Regions from separate parts of the Streptomyces sp. NPDC012835 genome, predicted to be linked through region 2. Evidence: riboswitches for the same ligand, from Rfam matches in the RefSeq annotation. Region 2 holds a riboswitch; each other region holds the start of a gene.

The links. Region 2 has a riboswitch for S-adenosylmethionine ahead of ACFY6S_RS09090 (aminotransferase class V-fold PLP-dependent enzyme). Riboswitches for the same ligand answer to the same signal wherever they lie in the genome.
Region 1: another riboswitch for S-adenosylmethionine. It lies ahead of thrC (threonine synthase); the one in region 2 lies ahead of ACFY6S_RS09090 (aminotransferase class V-fold PLP-dependent enzyme).
Region 3: another riboswitch for S-adenosylmethionine. It lies ahead of ACFY6S_RS07910 (PotD/PotF family extracellular solute-binding protein); the one in region 2 lies ahead of ACFY6S_RS09090 (aminotransferase class V-fold PLP-dependent enzyme).

Annotation. Positions count from the first base shown of each region.
Region 1 covers NZ_JBIBBW010000003.1:740,536-745,530, reverse strand. Annotated here, with positions in the region: gene ACFY6S_RS16555 (trehalose-6-phosphate synthase) at 1-392, opposite strand, end outside; gene ACFY6S_RS16550 (hypothetical protein) at 490-693, opposite strand; gene ACFY6S_RS16545 (glucosyl-3-phosphoglycerate synthase) at 732-1,736, opposite strand; SAM riboswitch class I at 1,959-2,086, shown strand; gene thrC (threonine synthase) at 2,104-3,396, shown strand; gene ACFY6S_RS16535 (ubiquitin-like small modifier protein 1) at 3,520-3,795, shown strand; gene ACFY6S_RS16530 (cold-shock protein) at 4,178-4,381, shown strand; gene groL (chaperonin GroEL) at 4,809-4,995, shown strand, end outside.
Region 2 covers NZ_JBIBBW010000002.1:358,871-363,865, forward strand. Annotated here, with positions in the region: gene ACFY6S_RS09085 (Lrp/AsnC family transcriptional regulator) at 1-34, shown strand, start outside; gene ACFY6S_RS09090 (aminotransferase class V-fold PLP-dependent enzyme) at 96-1,508, opposite strand; SAM riboswitch class IV at 1,711-1,828, opposite strand; gene trpD (anthranilate phosphoribosyltransferase) at 1,935-2,999, opposite strand; gene ACFY6S_RS09100 (cytochrome bc complex cytochrome b subunit) at 3,211-4,845, opposite strand; gene ACFY6S_RS09105 (Rieske 2Fe-2S domain-containing protein) at 4,842-4,995, opposite strand, start outside.
Region 3 covers NZ_JBIBBW010000002.1:84,097-89,091, reverse strand. Annotated here, with positions in the region: gene ACFY6S_RS07915 (ABC transporter ATP-binding protein) at 1-37, opposite strand, end outside; gene ACFY6S_RS07910 (PotD/PotF family extracellular solute-binding protein) at 52-1,194, opposite strand; SAM riboswitch class IV at 1,352-1,473, opposite strand; gene ACFY6S_RS07905 (penicillin-binding transpeptidase domain-containing protein) at 1,586-3,034, opposite strand; gene ACFY6S_RS07900 (IclR family transcriptional regulator) at 3,127-3,897, opposite strand; gene ACFY6S_RS07895 (aldehyde dehydrogenase (NADP(+))) at 4,115-4,995, shown strand, end outside.

The DNA of each region.
Region 1 (4,995 bases), on a different contig from region 2:
TGGGCGCGGAACTCCGGGCCGAAGGACGGTTCCAGCGGGGTCTGGTAGAGCAGGTGGTGGACGAACCAGAGCGTCGAGTTCGCCACGCCGTTGTACGCGTCCGCGTACACCTCGGGCGGGATGCCGAGCATGCGGACGCGCTGCCCGCCGGTGTCCGCCGGGTCGAGCCTGCCGTCCCGCCGCCGCACGGCCTCCCGGTCGCCCTCGCCGAGCGCCGCGCACACCCACACCGCGTCGGTGTCCGGGCCGATGGCCGAGAGCCCGGACACCAGCCCGCCGCCACCCCGCTTGGCGGCCAGGGAGCCGTCGTCGCCCAGGGTGTACGAGACGGGGCCTCGGTTGGACGCGACGAGGACGCGGGCGGGCGGCGGGGCGATGTGCTCGGAGACCATGTGCCGAAACCTAGCCCGTAGGCGAAACGCTCAAACGTACGGCAGGTCGCCCCGCCGGTCGGGCCCGCCTGTCGCACCCCTCGGCCGGTGGCGCCGGTCAGTCGCGCCGGCCGCGCGCGGCGGCCAGCGCGACCACCCCGGCTCCGGTCAGCGCGAGCGCCACTCCGCCCAGCAGCCACAGGCGCTCGGCGGCGGTCCCGGTCTGGGCCAGGGCGTTCATCGCCCACTGCTTCATGTCGTCCAGGCGCGGGTCCGCGAGGGGCGTGCCCATGAGGTGCGGGGTCAGCAGGTCTGTACTCATGGAGCGAAAATCTAGACATTAGATATGAAAATCACGCGTTACGCCGCGCGTCCGGCCGGGTACTCCGCGATCTCCCGCACCGGCGGACGCTCCTCCGTGTCCACCACATGCGTGCGCGGCGTGAACCCGTCAGGACCCCGCTCGAACTGCGTCAGCCTCGGCCGCACCAGGTGGCCACGGGAGAGCCGCAGCTGCGCCGTACGGTAGATCGCCGCGGCCATCCGCCCCAGCGCCCGGTCGTCCTGATGGCGGTGGCGCCGTACCCCGACGTCGACCTGCGCCAGCGCGTCGAGCCCCACCGTGTGCAACGCGTCCACCAGGAGCCCCAGCTCCACCCCGTACCCCACGGGGAACGGCAGCCGCTCCAGCAGCGTGCGCCGCGCGGCGTACTCCCCGCCCAGCGGCTGGACGAAGCCGGCCAGCCGGGGCCAGTGCAGATTGAGCAGCGGGCGCGCCACCAGCTCCGTCACCCGGCCGCCCTGCCCGACGGGCTGTTCGACGGGCTGCTCGACGGGCGGACCGCCGGGCCGGCCGCCGCCCCGGCCGCCGGGCCGCGCCATGGGGCGGTCGTACATCGCCTTCACGAACTGCACATCGGGGTCGGTCAGCAGCGGGCCGACGATCCCGGAGACGAAATCCGCCGAGAAATCCCGCAGATCCGCATCCACGAAGCACACGATGTCCCCGCCCGTCACCAGCAGCGACCGCCACAGCACCTCGCCCTTGCCGGGCAGCGCGGGCAGCCGCGGCAGTATCGCGTCCCGGTGCACCACCCGCGCCCCGGCCGCCGCGGCCACCTCGGACGTACGGTCGGTGGAGCCGGAATCGATCACCACCAGCTCGTCGACCAGCCGGGTCGCCACCATCAGCTCGCGCCGGATCACCGAGACGATCTCCCCGACCGTCTCCTCCTCGTCCAGCGCCGGAAGCACCACGCTCACGGTGGTGCCCCGGGCCGCTTTCGCCGCCAGCAACTGGTCGAGCGTACGGTCGGCCGCGGACCAGGAACGCCTGGTCAGCCAGCGTTCCACCTCTTCCAGCACGTTCGGTACTCCCTGCGCTGATCCGTAAAACGTGATCCATCTCGCGGTGCGGACGACTACCTCAACCGTCCGCTCCTTCGGTTACAGTCTTGAACAACGCCCTTGACCGCCGCATGCCGGGGTCGCGGGGTGGACACCTGGCTCAGAGACACCGGATCAGCGACATCCGGGACATGCTGCGACAGGCGACAAACGCACCGGACCCCGGGTCCGGCGCCATAGCGCTCATCCAGAGGGACTGAGGGAACGGCCCGTTGAAGTCCCGGCAACCCTCCCGCCGACCGCGAGGTCACGGTGGGGAAGGTGCCAATTCCGTCTCGTGGCGAAGTACGCCGCGAGGAAGATGAGGAGAAAGGGCCTCGCCTCCATGGCTGTGCAGACCGTCCAGAGCGGCACCAACGCCACCGTCGACCTCGGACCCGCCGCCGCGCTCTCGTGCCGCGAATGCGGAGAGCGTTTCGACCTCGGCCCCATTTTCGCCTGTGCGAGCTGTTTCGGGCCGCTCGAAGTCGCGTACGACCTGCCGAGCGGCAGCCCCGACGAGCTGAAGAAGCGCATCGCCGAGGGACCCGACAACATCTGGCGTTACGCGCCCCTGCTGCCCGTCCCCGCCGACGTGGCCTCGAAGCCCAACATCAACCCCGGTTTCACCAAGCTGGTCAAGGCCGACAACCTCGCCCGCGAGCTGGGTATCACCGGGTCGCTGCACGTCAAGGACGACTCCGGCAACCCGACGCACTCCTTCAAGGACCGTGTCGTCGCCATCGCCGTCGAGGCCGCCCGCGCCTTCGGCTTCACCACGCTCTCCTGCTCGTCCACCGGCAACCTCGCGGGCGCCGTCGGCGCAGCCGCGGCCCGGGCCGGCTTCCGCTCCTGCGTGTTCATCCCGCACGACCTGGAGCAGGGCAAGGTCGTCATGGCTGCGGTGTACGGCGGGGATCTGGTCGGCATCGAGGGCAACTACGACGATGTGAACCGTTTCTGTTCCGAGCTGATCGGCGACCCGCTCGGCGAGGGCTGGGGCTTCGTCAACGTCAACCTCCGTCCGTACTACGGCGAGGGTTCCAAGACCCTCGCGTACGAGATCTGTGAGCAGCTCGGCTGGCGCCTGCCCGATCAGCTCGTCATCCCGATCGCCTCGGGGTCGCAGCTGACGAAGATCGACAAGGGGCTCCAGGAGCTGATCAAGCTGGGCCTGGTCGAGGACAAGCCGTACAAGATCTTCGGCGCCCAGGCCGAGGGCTGCTCGCCGGTCTCCACCGCCTTCAAGGCGGGCCACGATGTCGTACGGCCCCAGAAGCCCGACACCATCGCCAAGTCCCTGGCGATCGGCAACCCGGCCGACGGACCGTACGTCCTGGACATCGCCCGCCGCACCGGTGGCGCCGTCGACGACGTCAACGACGAGCAGATCGTCGACGCGATCAAGCTGCTGGCGCGTACGGAGGGGATCTTCGCCGAGACGGCGGGCGGGGTCACCGTGGGCGTCACGAAGAAGCTCATCGAGGCCGGACTCCTCGACCCGACGCTGACCACCGTCGTCCTCAACACCGGCGACGGCCTGAAGACCCTCGACGCCGTGGCGCCGACGACCGGACCGACCGCCACCATCCGCCCGAGCCTCGACGCGTTCCGCGACGCGGGCCTCGCGGCCGGCTGACCCGGCGACACGGGGTCGCGCCGCCCGCGCCACCCGCGCGGCTGTCACCCGCGACCCCCGCGCGACTCTCACCCCGCGCTACCCGCGACACCGAAACTTCCGCAGAAAGGCTGGGCATCCGTCATGAGCGTCAAGGTCCGCATCCCCACCATCCTCCGCACCTACACCGGCGGGCAGGCCGAGGTCCCGGCGGAGGGCGCCACCCTCTCCGAGGTCATCCAGTCCCTGGAGAGCAGCCACCCGGGCATCGCCGCCCGCGTCCTGGACGACCAGGGCAAGCTCCGCCGCTTCGTGAACGTGTACGTGAACGACGACGACGTCCGTTTCGAGCAGGGCCTGGAGACCGCGACTCCCGCGGGCGCCGGCATCTCGATCATCCCGGCCGTCGCCGGAGGCTGACCCTCCGTACGCGCCCTGGGGCGGCGCGTACGCCCCGTAACCGGCATGGCCCTCTCCGCGACAGAAGCGGAGGGGGCCATTCTGCATGGTTGAGCACGGTAGAGTAAGGGAAGGCCCCTCCGCCGACCGCAGTCGGCGCACGCGAGAACGCGACAACATGGGGCCGAACTCCAGGTGGCCTTTGCGTGGTTGGTGCCTTTTGCCCGGCCCGACTTGCCCCGGATCGCAGTGAATTCAACGCTATGCGAGTTCGGCCATGCCCAGATTTCCCCGCCGATTGCCCTGTTGCAGAGGGCAGTTGGGCAGATACATTCAGCCGCGGTCGACGCGTTCCGGCGCGAAGTGTGGCCCCGTGCAAGGGCCAGTAATAGGGGAGTTAGGCATGGCTCAGGGCACCGTCAAGTGGTTCAACGCGGAGAAGGGCTACGGCTTCATCGCGGTAGACGGTGGTGCGGATGTGTTCGTCCACTACAGCGCGATTCAGATGGACGGCTACCGCACCCTTGAAGAAGGTCAGCGAGTGGAGTTCGAGATCTCGCAGGGCCAGAAGGGTCCGCAGGCGGACATGGTCAAGCTCGCCGTCTGATCCCGGCGCGATCGGCCACCGACGCACTCACGACGCACTCACGAAGCACCGCACGTCACTCACGCACGTGGGGCCCGTATCCGGAAAGCCGGATGCGGGCCCCACGTGCGTGCCGGCCGCCGCATCCGTCCGCCGCGCTCGTTCCGGCCGTACTCGTCCCGATGTGCCCCGGCGGCGCTCGCGCCCCCCGTCGCCCGGCCGCCACCGGCCGCCACCCCCGGTCGGGGCTCCGGGGGCGCTTGCACTCTCGGGGGTCGAGTGCTAATTATTGGCGTTAGCACTCTGCAAGTGAGAGTGACAACTTAGGACCGGGTAGGCGAGGCCCGAAGAGCCGGTGGGGCAAGGAACCACTCGACTCTCAGGCCGTCCGTCGCGGGCGCCAGCGCGGTCCGGAGCAATCCACCCCAGTCCGGGAGGACCACTTCACATGGCCAAGATCATCGCGTTCGACGAGGAGGCACGGCGCGGTCTCGAGCGCGGGATGAACCAGCTCGCCGACGCCGTCAAGGTCACCCTTGGTCCCAAGGGTCGCAACGTCGTCCTCGAGAAGAAGTGGGGCGCCCCCACGATCACCAACGATGGTGTTTCCATCGCCAAGGAGATCGAGCTCGAGG
Region 2 (4,995 bases):
GGAGGCGGCCTTCGCGATCGGGCTCGACGCGTAGGACCGCCTCCGGGCACCTCCGGGTCCGTACCCCCGGCCGCGTCCGGCCGGCCGGGAAGGACCTACGCGGCGGCCGTTCCCCGGTCCGGCACGCAACGCCCGTCCTCCGTGCGGTAGTTCCAGCGCGCGCCGTCGCTGACCAGCTCGCGCACCGCCCGTACGAACCGCTCCACGTGCTCGTCCGGCGTCCCGGCGCCGAAGCTCACCCGGATCGCGTTCAGCGAGCGCCCGCCCGGCTCGGCCTCCGGCGCGCCGCACTCCCCCTGCTCCCGCGGGTCGCCGTCCAGCAGCGTCCGTACCAGCGGGTGGGCGCAGAACAGGCCGTCCCGCACCCCGATGCCGTACTCGGCGGAGAGCGCGGCGGCGAAGTGCGAGCTGTTCCACCCCTCCACCACGAACGACAGCACACCGACCCTCGGCGCGTCGTCCCCGAACAGCGAGAGCACCTTCACCTCGGGCACCTCGGCGAGCCCCTCGCGCAGCCGTGCGACAAGGCGCTGCTCGCGGGCCGCCAGCGCGTCGAACCCGGCCTCCTCCAGCGCCTTGCAGGCCGAGGCGATCGCGTACACCCCGATGACGTTGGGCGAACCGGCCTCGTGGCGGGCCGCGGTGGCGTGCCACTCCACGTCCACCCCGCCGTCGGCGCGGCGCGCCACCTTGCGGCTGGCGCCGCCGCCCGCGAGGTACGGCTCGGCGTCCCGGAGCCAGTCGGCCCGCCCGGCCAGCACCCCGGAGCCGAACGGCGCGTACAGCTTGTGCCCGGAGAAGGCGATCCAGTCCACGTCCAGCTCGGCGATGTCCACGGCGTGGTGCGGTACGAGCTGAGCGGCGTCGAGCACGATCCGGGCACCGTGCCGGTGCGCGGCGGCGGCCAGTTCCCGTACGGGCCACAGCTCACCCGTCACATTGGACGCGCCCGTGACACAGACCAGCGCCGGCCCACGGGAGTCGCGCGAGGCGAGCGCGCTCTCCAGGGTGGCGACGGCACCGGCCGGGGTGCGCGGGGCGTCGAGACAGCTCACCCGGGCGTTCCGCCAGGGCAGCAGCGAGGCGTGGTGCTCCGTCTCGAAGACGAACACCTCGCACCCCTCGGGAAGGGCCGCCGCCAGCAGATTCAGCGAATCCGTGGTCGAGCGGGTGAAGACCACCTGGTCGTCCGCGCGGCAGCCGAGGAACTCCGCGACCGTGCGGCGGCTGTTCTCGAACAGATCGGTGGACAGCTGCGAGAGATAGCCGGCGCCCCGGTGGACGCTGCCGTAGTACGGGGCGTACGCGGCGACGTCGTCCCACACCCGCTGGAGCGCCGGGGCGCTGGCCGCGTAGTCCAGGGCCGCGTAGACGACCTCGCCGCCGGTGACGAGCGGCACGGTCACATCCCGTCCGAGCACCGGCAGCGGCGCTCCACAGGCGGGGTCGTCGGAGGGCCGGGCGGGCTGCGCGGCAACGGTGGCGGTGGCGTTCGGGTATGCGGACATGGCGATATCTCCCGGCAGGACAAGGCGGAAAAGCGGCTTCAAGGACCCGCGGGCACGGCAGGGCCGTGACGGTCACGCGGGGGATGCCTCGACACACGGAGAACACCGTGCGGAGGGTGTTGAAGAGGGGCGTGGAAGCCCTAACGCATTCGCTTGCTCACGAGACTGCTCCCTTGAGGACCAGGACCCCAAAGGTGCGAGGGGTCCGCGCTTGCCGTAGACCTCGCTGCCTACGGCCTGGTCTTCACCCGGGGCACCCCGCCACGGACGGAGGGTTGCCGGACAGCGAGCCGGGGCCTAAATCGCTGTCACTCATGACCTTGGGCGAAATTATGGCACAGCGTGCCGCGCCGCCCAACAGGTGTCCGCGATACGGGACAAGGGCGGGCGCCGACCGGCGCCCGCCCCCTGTCGCAGCCGCCGCCGTCAGGCGTTGCTGGCCTCGACCCAGCGCGCCAGCGCCCGGCCCGCCGCGCCCGAGTCGATCGACTCCGCCGCCCGCGCGATCCCCGCCGACAGCTGGAGCTCCAGCGGATCGTCCGTCGGGTCCAGCGCGACCAGCGCCGCCGCCGAGTTGAGCAGTACGGCCTCCCGTACCGGGCCGGTCTCGCCGGCCAGCAGCCTGCGGGCCACATCCGCGTTGTACGAGGCGTCCGCGCCGCGCAGGGCCTCGACCGGCACCAGGGACAGACCGATGTCGCGCGGGTCGAAGGACTGCTCGGTGACGGCGCCGTCCCGGACGACCCAGACCCGGGAGGTCGCGGTGGTGGTCAGCTCGTCGAGCCCGTCGTCGCCCCGGAAGACCAGGGCGGAGGAGCCCCGCTCGGCCAGCACGCCCGCCATGATCGGCGCCATCCGGGCATCCGCGACACCCGTCGCCTGGGCCCGCACCTTCGCGGGGTTGGTGAGCGGCCCCAGGAAGTTGAAGACCGTACGGATACCCATCTCGCCGCGCGCGGCGGCCACGCGGCGCAGGGCGGGGTGGAACTTCACCGCGAAGCAGAAGGTGATGCCCGCCTCCTCCGCGACCCGGGCGACCCGCTCGGGGGACAGCTCCAGATTGACGCCGAGCTTCTCCAGGACGTCCGAGGCGCCGCTCGCCGAGGACGCGGCCCGGCTGCCGTGCTTGACGACCTTCGCTCCGGTGCCCGCGACCACGATCGAGGACATGGTGGAGATGTTCACGGTCTTGGCGCCGTCGCCGCCGGTGCCGACGATGTCGACGGTCCTGCCGGGCACCTCTATGACCCTGGCGTGCTCGTACATCGCCCGTACGAGACCGCTGATCTCGGCGACCGTCTCGCCCTTGGCCCGCAGTGCCACCACGAATCCGGCGATCTGCGCGTCGGTGGCCGCGCCGCTCATGATCCGGTCCATCGCCCAGGCGGTGGCGTCGGCGCTCTGGTCGACGCCGTTGAGCAGCGTGTCCAGTACGCCCGGCCAGGTGAGTGCCGCCACGGTGTCGCCTCCGACGGGGGTAACAGCGCTCATCGCTCGCTCCTGGGGTCCGGGACGGGTACCGGGCCCCTGCGGGGGCCCGGGAGAAGCCTATCGGCGTGCGCCCGGCCCGTAGGACGACCGCCCGCACTGCGGACAGGCTCCGCGCGCCGGGCGGGGAACGCCGAGGGCCCCGGCCGGCCCCCTCGCGGGGAGACCGGGCCGGGGCCCTCGGTGGTGGCGACCTCGCCGAGGCCGGGTGGGATCAGTGGTGGCCGTGGCCGCTCTGGATCTCCTGGTACTCCTCCGCGGTGGGCTTCGGCAGCTGGTTGCCCTCGCCGTAGTAGCCCTTGCTCAGCTTGACCCTGAGCTTCTCGACGGGCGACACCTTGCGCTCCACACCGTTCTCGTCGACCGTCGGGCCGATCTCGGCGGGCGTGTACTGCTCGTGCGCGGTGAGCTTGTGCAGCGCCGCCTGGTCGAGCGGGGCGTGCACCTCGATGAACTCACCGTGCGGCAGCCGCTTGATGACACCGGACTCGCGTCCGTGCAGGACCTTCTCCGCGTCGCGCCGCTGAAGGCCGATGCAGATCCGCTTGGTGACGACGAACGCGAGGACCGGCGCGACGAAGAACGCGATGCGCACGAACCAGGTGATCGTGTTGATCGACAGATGGAAGTGGGTGGCCAGGAGGTCGTTCCCACCACCCGCCAGCAGCACGAAGTACCACACCAGCCAGGCCACGCCGAAGGCCGTACGCGTCGGTACGTTGCGCGGGCGGTCCAGGAGGTGGTGCTCACGCTTGTCCCCGGTGACCCAGGACTCGATGAACGGATAGACCGCGATCGAGCCGAGGACCAGTGGCAGGATCATCAGCGGGATGAAGACACCCAGGACGAGGGTGTGGCCCGCGACGTTGATCTCCCACCCGGGCATGGCCCGGACGAGCCCTTCCGGCATCCCCATGTACCAGTCGGGCTGGGCGCCGGTGGACACCTGGTCGGGACGGTAAGGACCGAGCGCCCAGATCGGGTTGATCGTGGCGATCGCCGCGACCAGCGAGATCAGACCGAAGACCAGGAAGAAGAACCCGCCGGCCTTCGCCATGTAGATCGGCAGCAGCGGCATGCCCACGACGTTGTTGTTGGTCCGGCCGGGACCCGCGAACTGCGTGTGCTTGTGGTAGAAGACCAGGATCAGGTGGGCCACGACCAGCCCGAGCATGATGCCGGGCAGCAGCAGGATGTGGACCGAGTAGAACCGGGCCACGAAGTCGCCGCCGGGGAACTCGCCGCCGAACAGGAACATCGAGATGTACGTACCCACGATCGGCACGGACAGGATCGCGCCCTGGGTGAAGCGCACACCCGTACCGGAGAGCAGGTCGTCGGGGAGCGAGTAACCGGTGAACCCGGTGAACATGCCCAGCACGAACAGCAGGAAGCCGAACAGCCAGTTGATCTCGCGCGGCTTGCGGAACGCGCCCGTGAAGAAGACGCGCATCATGTGGACCATCATCGCCGCGAGGAAGATCAGCGCGGCCCAGTGGTGGATCTGCCGGATCAGCAGACCACCGCGGATGTCGAAGCTGATGTCCAGCGTCGAGGCGTACGCCTCCGACATCAGCACGCCCTGGAGCGGGACGTAACTGCCGTGGTACTCCACCTCGTTCATCGACGGGTGGAAGAACAGCGTCAGATACACACCCGTGAGGATGATGATGATGAAGCTGTAGAGGCAGATCTCCCCGAGCATGAAGGACCAGTGGTCCGGGAAGATCTTCCGCATGTTGGCCTTGGCGAGGGAGTAGATCCCCAGCCGGCCGTCCGCCCAGTCGGCGACCCGCTCACCGGCGGGCGCCTTGCGGCTTTTCTCGTCTGTAGCGGTCGTGGTACTCATCCGCGCTCCCAGAAGGCAGGGCCGACGGGCTCGTCGAAGTCGCCGAGCGCCTCAAGGTTTCCGTCCGCGTTCACACCGATCCGCAGCTGCGGGAGGGGGTGACCGGCCGGGCCGAAGATGACGCGGGCGCCGTCGGAGAGATCGAAGGTG
Region 3 (4,995 bases), 270 kb from region 2:
GCGGTTCGCCGGCCGCCGCACGGTCGCTGGTGGTCACTGTGGGGTTCTCGCTCACTTGAAGATCTGGTTCCAGCGCTGCTGCCACTCGTTGAGCTTCGGAGTGGCGGTCTTGTAGTCGACCCAGGTGAACTTCTTGTAGACGTCCTCGCCGTACTTCACCTTGGCCTTGAAGTCGGGGGCGTAGTCGATGGTGTCGTTGCCCGCGCCGTAGAAGGTGCCCTCGGCGAACGGCTTCTGGTGCTCGGCGGAGGAGAGGTGGTCCAGGAACTTGTAGGCCGCCGCCGTGTGCGTCGAGCCCTTCGGCACGTAGTACGAGGTCAGCGCGCCGACCGCGCCGGAGGCTGGATAGGTGAAGCCGATCGGCTGCCCCTCCTGCTCCATGGCGAAGGCGCGGCCGTCCCAGAACGGGACGATCCAGGCGTCGCCGTTCTGCAGGACCGTGGAGACACTGCCCGCGTCCGCCGGGTAGGAGGAGACGCAGTTCTTCAGCTGGGCGAGCTTCTCGAACCCCTTGTCGACATCGGCGGGGTCGGACAGCTTGCCGCCGTCCTGGGAGACCAGCGCGGAGAAGAACTCCAGACCCGCGTTGTACGTCAGCGGCGGCAGCGCGACATGACCGCAGTACTTCTTGTCGAAGATGTCGGTCCAGTCCTGGGGCGCCTGCTTGATCTTGTCGGTGCGGTAGAGCAGCCCGTTGGAGCCGGTGGTCAGCGGCACGCCGTACGACGATCCGTCGACGGTCGACTGCTGGGTGAGCACCGGGTCGAGCTGCTTCCAGTTGCTCAGGTCGCCTGTCTTCAGCGGCTGGAGGAGCCCGCCGCCGACCGCCTGGTGCAGCGAGCCGGGGGTGAGGGCCACGACGTCGAACGGCGCGTTCCTGCCGCCCGCGGCGCGCAACTTGGTGACCCAGTCGGAGTCGGCGCCGTAGACGAGGTTCACCTTGATACCGGTGTCCTTCTCGAACGGCTCGACGAAGGACTTCTTGAACAGGTCGCCCCATGCCCCCGCGAACGCGGTGACGGTGATCTGCTCGCCCTTGCCGTCCGACGAACCGCTGCCGGAGGAGGAGCCGCCGCCCGTGTCGACCCCGCAGCCGGCCACGGCGGTCAGGACGGTGGCGGTGCCGGCCGAGGCGAGGGCCAGCAGATATCCGCGCCTGCGGGCGCGGGCGGGGCGGGGCAGGACAGATCTCATGAGGGAGAACTCCTCCGTGCGGTGAGTGAGAACGGCGACGGCCGCGCATGCCGAAGCCGGATCGGGAGCCATGAGGCACGAGGGACGCGAGGGGCGGAAAGCGCTGCTCGCGGTGTCATCTCGTACTCCCGTCATCAGGTCCAGGACCTGGCCGACAGGTCCGCGCTTGCTCCCGGCACATCGGTGTGCGTGCGGAGCCGTGTCATCACCCGGGGCACCCCACCGCAGAAGGAGGGTTGCCGCTCAGCAAGCCGGGGCTTGTCGCTGAGACTCGTGACGCCGAAAAAGTAACACTGATTTCGGCCAACCCAAAGATGACCTGGATCACACGAAGTGATCCAGGTCGGGGGATGGTTGTGCCAAGTTGTGTGGAGAAAATGGGTGGGATCGGTTATTTCAGAGCCGCCGCCATCATCTTCTGAGCGATCGGCGCGGCCAGTCCGTTGCCGCTGACCTCCGAGCGCGCCGCGCCCGAGTCCTCCACCACGACCGCGACCGCCACCTCCTTGTCACCGGACGCGTCCTTCGCGTACGAGGTGAACCAGGCGTACGGCGTCCCGTCGTTGGCCACGCCGTGCTGGGCGGTGCCCGTCTTGCCGCCCACCTCGGCGCCCGCGATCCGCGCGTTGGTCCCCGTACCGTCCTCCACCACCGTCACCATCGCGCTGCGCAGCTGTGCGGCCGTGGCCGAGGAGACGATCCGGGTGGTGTCCCCGTCCTGGTACGACCGCACCGTGCCGCCGCCGCCGTCCACGACCTTCGACACCATGTGCGGCGCGGCGAGCAGCCCGTCGTTCGCCAGCGCCGCCGAGACCATCGCCATCTGGAGCGGGGTGGCGGTCACGTCGAACTGGCCGATACCCGTCAGTGCCGTCTGGGCGTCGTCCATGCCCGTCGGATACACGCTCCGCGAGGCGCGCACCGGCACGTCCTGCTCGGTGTCGTTGAAGCCGAACTTCTCCGCCGTCGCCCGGATCTTCGACTGCCCCAGCTGATCGGCCATCTTCGCGAAGACGGTGTTGCAGGAGTAGCGCAGGGCGGTACGGATGGTGGCGTTCTCGCACGGCGCCGAGGCGTTCTCGTTGCGCAGGACCGTGCTGGTGTGCGGCAGTGTGTAGGGGGTGGGGCTGTCCGTCCTCTCGTCGACCGAGCCGTACAGCCCGTCCTCCAGCGCCGCCGCCGCGACGACCAGCTTGAACGTCGAACCGGGCGGCAGCGGCTGGCGCAGCGCGCGGTTGACCATCGGCTTGTCGGCGTCGCCGGTCAGCCGCTGCCACGCGGCGCCGTCCGTCGTCCCGCTGATCTTCGTCGGGTCGTACGAGGGGGTGCTCACCACCGCGAGCACCCGGCCGGTCTTCGGGTCGATCGCGACGGCCGCGCCCTTGTTGTCGCCCAGCGCCGCGTATCCGGCCCGCTGGACCGAGGGGTCGATCGTCGTCAGGACGGAGCCGGGCTCGGTCTGTTCGCGGGTGAGCGCGCCGAGCGGGTTCTTCAGCCGGGTGTCCGTCCCGTCGAGCACGTCCTTGTAGATGCCCTCCAGCTGGGTGGAGCCGTACGCCTGCGAGCTGTAGCCGGTGACGGGCGCGTAGAGCGCGCCGTCGGTGTAGGTCCGCTTGTACGCCAGGTCGCCGCTGTCCGTCTTCGCGGAGCCGGTGACCGGCGAACCGGCCACGACGATGTCGCCCTGCGGCTGCGCGTACTGGGCGATGATGTTCCGCCGGTTGTACGTGTCGTCCGCGAGGGCCTTCGCCTCGTACACCTGCACCCAGGACGCCCGCACCATGAGGGCGAGCACCAGCGCCAGGCAGATGACCGCTGTGTGTCTGATCGTCTTGTTCATCCCGAAGAAGGGACGAGCGGCGCGGGGGCGGGCGTTCCCCCGCGCCGGGCTTCTCAGGATTTCCTCATCCGGAACGCCGGCGGGCGGTGGTGTCAGAGGCGGCGGGTGGCGAGCGTCAGCCGGTCGCGGGCGTCGAACAGCGCGTCCTTGATCATCTGCTCGTGCCCCGGGGTGAGCCTGGCCACCGGGACCGAGCAGCTGATCGCGTCGCGCGCCGGGGTGCGGTAGGGGACCGCGATGCCGAAGCAGCGCAGCCCCAGGGTGTTCTCCTCGCGGTCCACCGCGTACCCCTGCTCCCGGATGGAGCGCAGCTCCTCGATGAGCTTCTCGCGGTCCGTGATGGTGTGCTCGGTCAGCGGCGGCAGGGTCTCGGGCAGCAGCGCGCGCACCTGCTCGTCGCTGTGCGTCGCGAGCAGCGCCTTGCCGAGCGAGGTGGAGTGCGCGGGCAGCCGGCGGCCGACGCGGGTGAACGGGCGCAGGTAGTGCTGGGACTGGCGGGTCGCGAGGTAGACCACGTTGGTGCCGTCGAGACGCGCGAGGTGGATGGTCTCGCTGGTGTCGTCCGACAGCCGGTCCAGGGTGGGCCGGGCCGCCGCGACGACCTCGTCCCCGTCGATGTACGAGGTGCCGACCAGCAGCGCCCGCACCCCGATCCCGTACCGGGTGCCGGTCGCGTCCGTCTCCACCCAGCCCAGCTCGACCAGCGTGCGCAGCAGCATGTAGAGGCTGGACTTGGGATAGCCGACCGCCTCCTGGACGGTCGCCAGGGAGTGCATCCCGGGACGCCCGGCGAAGTACTCGAGCAGTTCCACCGTCCGTACAGCGGACTTGACCTGCGCGCCACCGCTCTCCGCAGCCGACATCGTCACTCGCCCCTTCTCGCCACTCGACCGCCCGCCCTCGGGGCCCGGTCCTGACAGACCTTGACCGCGTGGAACGCGCGGAAATAGAGTCCCTGGAGATTCACTACCAGGAATCTTGTTCAGAATACCGAACGAATCCTGGGATCAGCAGTGGATGGCAGAGGCCCGGAGCACGCGTGGCCGGGCCGAGGTACGCGCAGTCGGGAAGGAAGCCGCGGTGGCAACAGCACCAGTCTGGAGTGTCGACCCCCGAACGGGAAAGTCACGTGAGCAGGTCGCGCACGAGGCCACGGCCGAAGAGGTGGACCTCGCGGTACGGGGCGCCCACGCCGCCGTCGCCGCGCTCGCCGACCGCACCACGCGCGCCGCGCTGCTGCGCAGGGCGGCCGACCTCCTCGACGGGGCGAGCGAGCACGTCATCGAGGCGGCGGACGCCGAGACCGCGCTCGGACCGGTCCGGCTCACCGGTGAACTCGCCCGTACGACCGCCCAGTTGCGAGCGTTCGCCGAGGTCGTGGACGAGGGCGCGTTCCTCGACGTGTACATCGACCACGCCGACGGCGAGCGCACCCCGCCGTGGCCGGACCTGCGTCGCTACAAGGTGCCGCTCGGTGTCGTCGCCGTCTACTCCGCGAGCAACTTCCCGCTCGCCTTCTCCGTGCCCGGCGGCGACACGGCGAGCGCGCTCGCGGCCGGCTGCCCGGTCGTCGTCAAGGCGCACCCCGACCACCCGGCCACCTCGGAACTGTGCGCCTCCCTGCTGCGCAGGGCGGCGGCCGAGGTCGGGCTCGACGAGAACGTGATCACACTTGTGCACGGCTTCGACGCGGGCGTCGGGCTGATCGGCCACCCGCTGGTGACCGCGGCCGGCTTCACCGGCTCGGTACGCGGCGGCCGTGCCCTCTTCGACGCGGCGGCCGCCCGGCCCACGCCCATCCCCTTCCACGGCGAGCTGGGCTCCCTCAACCCCGTCGTGATCACCGAGGCCGCCGCCGCCGAGCGCGCCGAGCAGATCGGCACCGGTCTCGCGGGCTCGATGGCCATGGGCGTCGGGCAGTTCTGCACCAAGCCCGGCTTCGTGCTCGCCCCGGCGGGGGA